Regions from separate parts of the Mesobacillus sp. QJM3NY_10 genome, predicted to be linked through region 1. Evidence: predicted binding sites of a transcription regulator. Region 1 holds the regulator's gene; the other holds the start of a gene.
What was found. Region 1 encodes LexA, which represses DNA repair genes until DNA is damaged. Its sites were predicted from a motif close to CGAACATATGTTCG; they were not measured.

Region 1 (2,206 bases):
TGTTTGAGGGAGACCGCGAAATCAGTGAAACCGTAAAGGAATTCCAGAATGACGTCGATTCTGTTCTCTGTTCCTTCAACCTGTGGGAAGGCCTTGACGTACCAGGAGAGTCACTGATTCAAGTCATCATTTCGTCATTGCCATTCCCGCCTCATGACCCAGTCTTCCAGGCGAAAAGAAAGCATGCGGATCATCCAGCTGCTGAGGTAGATATACCCTATATGCTCCTACGCCTAAGACAAGGAATGGGACGATTGATCAGAACCAATCAAGATAGCGGAACCGTACATGTATGGCTTAATCAAAATCAAAAAGCTGCGTACTATGAAGAGTTAAAAGGTGTACTGCCTGTTCAAAATATTCAATGGAAATAAAAAGATCCCGAAAGGACTAATCCTTTCGGGATTTTTCTGGCTGGATAAGAAAGTATAAAATTTTCACTTCGAGAATTGTCCAGCTCCAGCGCCTAGCCCCTCGAGTCGCTTCGGTCCTGCCAATGAAGTCAAAGAACGACTTCACTGTCAGGACCTCCAGCGCTTGTCGGGGCTGACCAAGGCGCTGGAGCTTTTCTTATAGGTGTTAGTCTCTGCAACCGCACTTTCTGCGTCGGCGGTCACGATCGTCATCTCGATCATCCCGTGCACCGGCTACTAAATCCTCGATCAAACAACGGCGCACAGCACGGCAAAGGTCATCAAAATCAACAGTTGCCCTGACTCTGTCTCTGTCACGGTTAGGGTAAAATACGCCTGCTACATCATTGTCATTACGATTGTATCCCATTAGAAACTCAACTCCTTTCCATCATGAAAGATACTTACACAATATCTTATGTGGAGAAGGACAAGTTGTTAGGGTCTCTACCTATTTTTCTAATAAATGTGCTAGTCTCATATGATAAAAGTTCAATAGAAAGAAAAAAAGCAAGCGGAGCCCGCTTGCTTTTTTAATGCATATGCCGGTATACACCGATTACTTTACCAAGTATGGATACGTTACGTAGGATGATTGGATCCATCGTAGGGTTTTCCGGCTGGAGCCTGAAATAATCCTTTTCCTTGAAGAAACGCTTAACTGTTGCTTCATCATCCTCTGTCATTGCTACAACAATGTCTCCGTTATTAGCAGTCTTTTGCTGCTTAACAATAACATAGTCACCGTCGAGGATGCCTGCTTCAATCATACTGTCACCCATGATTTCAAGCATGAAAACCTGCTCATCATGTGGAACAAGGCGATCAGGAAGAGGGAAGTACTCTTCTACATTTTCAATGGCTGTGATCGGCATACCAGCTGTTACTTTACCGACAACAGGTACATTAACCACTTTATATTTAGGAATGCGGCTATCTTCTTCTATTTCCAGGATTTCTATTGCACGCGGCTTAGTAGGATCGCGTCGGATCAAGCCTTTGCTCTCAAGTCTTGCAAGGTGTCCGTGGACAGTGGAGCTTGATGCAAGCCCAACCGCTTCACCGATTTCGCGTACAGATGGCGGATACCCTTTTTTCTTGACTTCGCCTTTTATGAATTCAAATATATCTTGTTGCCGCTTAGATAACTTTGTCATATTTACGCACCTCGTATATTTTCTTGTCCTAATTATACCATGTCTATTCCACAGATACAAACATAAGTTCGAATTTTTGAGTTGACACGAAACAAACGTTCGATTTATAATAAAATTAATTAACCGAACATACATTCGTTAAGGGGTGCCGTAAATGAAAAAACTTTGGGAAAACTATTCATATGCCTTGATCCTGCTTGCAGTCAGCTTAATCTTTTCATTCGTAGCAAAAGCGCAATTAAATAACGAAGATGCATACATAACTGTTACTATAGAAGAAGGACAATCACTGTGGGAAATTGCAGAGGTGTTTGCCAGCGAACATAATTTTACCGAAAATGAATTCGTTAGCTGGGTAGAAAAAGAAAACGGAATTATTGGGGAAATAGTCTTTCCGGGAGATGAACTGGTAATCCCTGTTGTGGCTGAACAGATGGAGCCTACCCAGATTGCCGGAGCAGAAAGATAGATTGGACTAGAATAAGGTGACAACATGAAAGCAATCATTTATTGCCGCGTAAGTACAACGAAGGAAACGCAGGAAACTTCGCTGGTCAGGCAGGAAGAAGAGTTACTGCGTCTGGCAAGCAGTTATGGTTTTGAAGTAGCGAGTATTATTAAAGAAAAAGCTAGTGG
Region 2 (2,206 bases), 1.3 Mb from region 1:
TCCGCTTCAAGCAAGTCGGTGCCCGTAATCCCTAGCAGCCGGATAGGGTCTCCATTCCAGTGCTTCAGAAAAAGCGTTTTGGCTGCCGCGGCTATTTCGTCCTGCTTCGATACAGGATTCTGCAGTTTCTGGCTTCGGGTGATTGTCTTCCTGTCCTTGAATCGGATCATTACATTGATGCTGGTGGCGACCGCCTCTTTCCTCTTCATCCTTGCAGCTACTTGCTCCGACAGTCTATCCAGAACTTTCAGGAGCTCATGCTGATTCGAAATATCACGTGGCAGCGTAGTCGAATTGCCGATGCTTTTAAAATCGTACACAGAATCCGGATCCACCTGGCGGTTGTCCTGGCCATTAGCTCTTTCTTTCAATCTTAATCCGTTGATGCCTAGCAGTCCTTTAAGCTGAATTTCATTCGCTGCCGCCAATCCCCCAATTGTATCAATTCCAATACTTTTTAGTTTGTCCGCTGTTTTTGTTCCTACTCCATGCATTTCCCCAACCTCGAGCGGCCAGAGAATCTTTGGAATATCACGCTTTCTTAAAACCGTAATCCCCATTGGCTTCTTCATATCCGAAGCCGTTTTAGCCAGAAATTTATTTGGGGCAACACCTATGCTGCACGGCAAGTCCAACTGTTCAAGGATTCTTTTTTGGATGCTTTCAGCTATCTCCAGAGGCGCTCCGAGGTCGGAGCATTCCGTTATATCCATATATCCTTCATCAATGGAAACAGGTTCGACGACATCAGTGTACTGGCGCAAGAGGTCGAACATGGCGGCGGATGCTGTACGGTATCTGTCAAAATTCGGTTTTTTTATGATTAAGTCAGGGCATAGTTTTTTTGCTTCCCATAAAGGCATTGTCGTCTTAACGCCGAACTTCCTTGCTTCATAGCTGCAAGTGACAATGATTCCACGTCTTTCTTCTGGATTGCCGGCAATCGCCAGTGGCTTGCCCTTCAAATCAGAATCGTAAGCCATTTCTACTGAAGCATAGAAGCTGTTCATATCAACATGCAAAATGACTCTGCCCTTTTTTGGATACATTTCTTTCATGATCCCACTTCCCAAATATACGTTCCCTTCTAGTTTATCAAAAAAACGATCTCATTACTTATATTGAGATTCTTTTAGGGTAGAGTCGAGTTTTGAACATTATGTGAAGAAAAGCGGCAAAACGTTAAATATTTTGATTGAACACCCGATAAATAATCATAAGGATATAGAAAAGATGGGGGAATTTTTATGCAGCATTGGTCCATTGGCAGAAAGTATGCAACCGTTTTCGCGTTTATAATGGTTATTTTTCTAGGGAGCTTCATTTATTTGACGACTGTTTTATCTAACCTGCAAAATGCAATCAACCTTGCCGAGGAAAAAAGTGATTATGCCATAATGATAAGTGAAATGGGATCTTCTTTCCGCCAAAAATATATTATTATTACAGACTACATAACAGAACCAAAACCGGAGCTACTTACGGCGTATGAAAAAGAGGCTGAGCAATTTAGTGCTTCATCAAAAAAACTGCAAAAATATGTAAAATCAGAAGAAGCAAAAACTTTACTTAATGCGATTATGAAAATAGACCAGCATATGGATAAAGTGTGGGAAGAAGATATCTTGATGACTGTCTCAGAATTCCAACAGAACTTTGAACAGGTTGATATTTATACCCAGATCAGCTTGACGAACAAAGCAGAAACAATTCGTGATATGAACATCGAAAAGTTAAGTGCCATCAGGCTAACGATCCTTGATGACAGAACAAAAATCATGAAGGAAACCCATACTTCAATAGCTTCGATGATCAGAAACACTTTTATCCTTATCATATTTGCATTCATTATTTCATCTGTATCTATGTACTTTGTGTCACGCAACATCAGCAAGAACCTCAAAAATGTGGTCGCTTATTGCAAAAGACTCGCTAATGGTGAATTAAATGTTAAAGCGTTGGAAGCAAAGAGTAAGGATGAAGTTGGACAAATTATCATCGCCATGAACCAGCTATCAGGAAACCTGAAAACTTCAATTTCAAATATCCTGTCCTCATCCGACCAGGTAAATGAGATGTCCCGGAACCTAAAACTCAATGCAGAAGCTACGACTGAGGCCAACAATGAAATTACTACATCGATCATGCAGGTGGCATCTTCCTCTGACGAACAAGTTAAGATATCAGAACGAACAAATGAAGCGGT

Region 2: AC0VX7_RS16310 (DNA polymerase IV) is a predicted target of LexA. The motif match lies at 1,071-1,084, and genes of this name have one in related genera.

What each region holds. Positions count from the first base shown of each region.
Region 1 covers NZ_CM149675.1:1,962,547-1,964,752, forward strand. Annotated here, with positions in the region: gene AC0VX7_RS09700 (ATP-dependent DNA helicase) at 1-374, shown strand, start outside; gene AC0VX7_RS09705 (hypothetical protein) at 580-783, opposite strand; gene lexA (transcriptional repressor LexA) at 947-1,570, opposite strand; gene yneA (cell division suppressor protein YneA) at 1,725-2,039, shown strand; gene AC0VX7_RS09720 (YneB family resolvase-like protein) at 2,064-2,206, shown strand, end outside.
Region 2 covers NZ_CM149675.1:3,226,662-3,228,867, forward strand. Annotated here, with positions in the region: gene AC0VX7_RS16310 (DNA polymerase IV) at 1-1,058, opposite strand, end outside; gene AC0VX7_RS16315 (methyl-accepting chemotaxis protein) at 1,248-2,206, shown strand, end outside.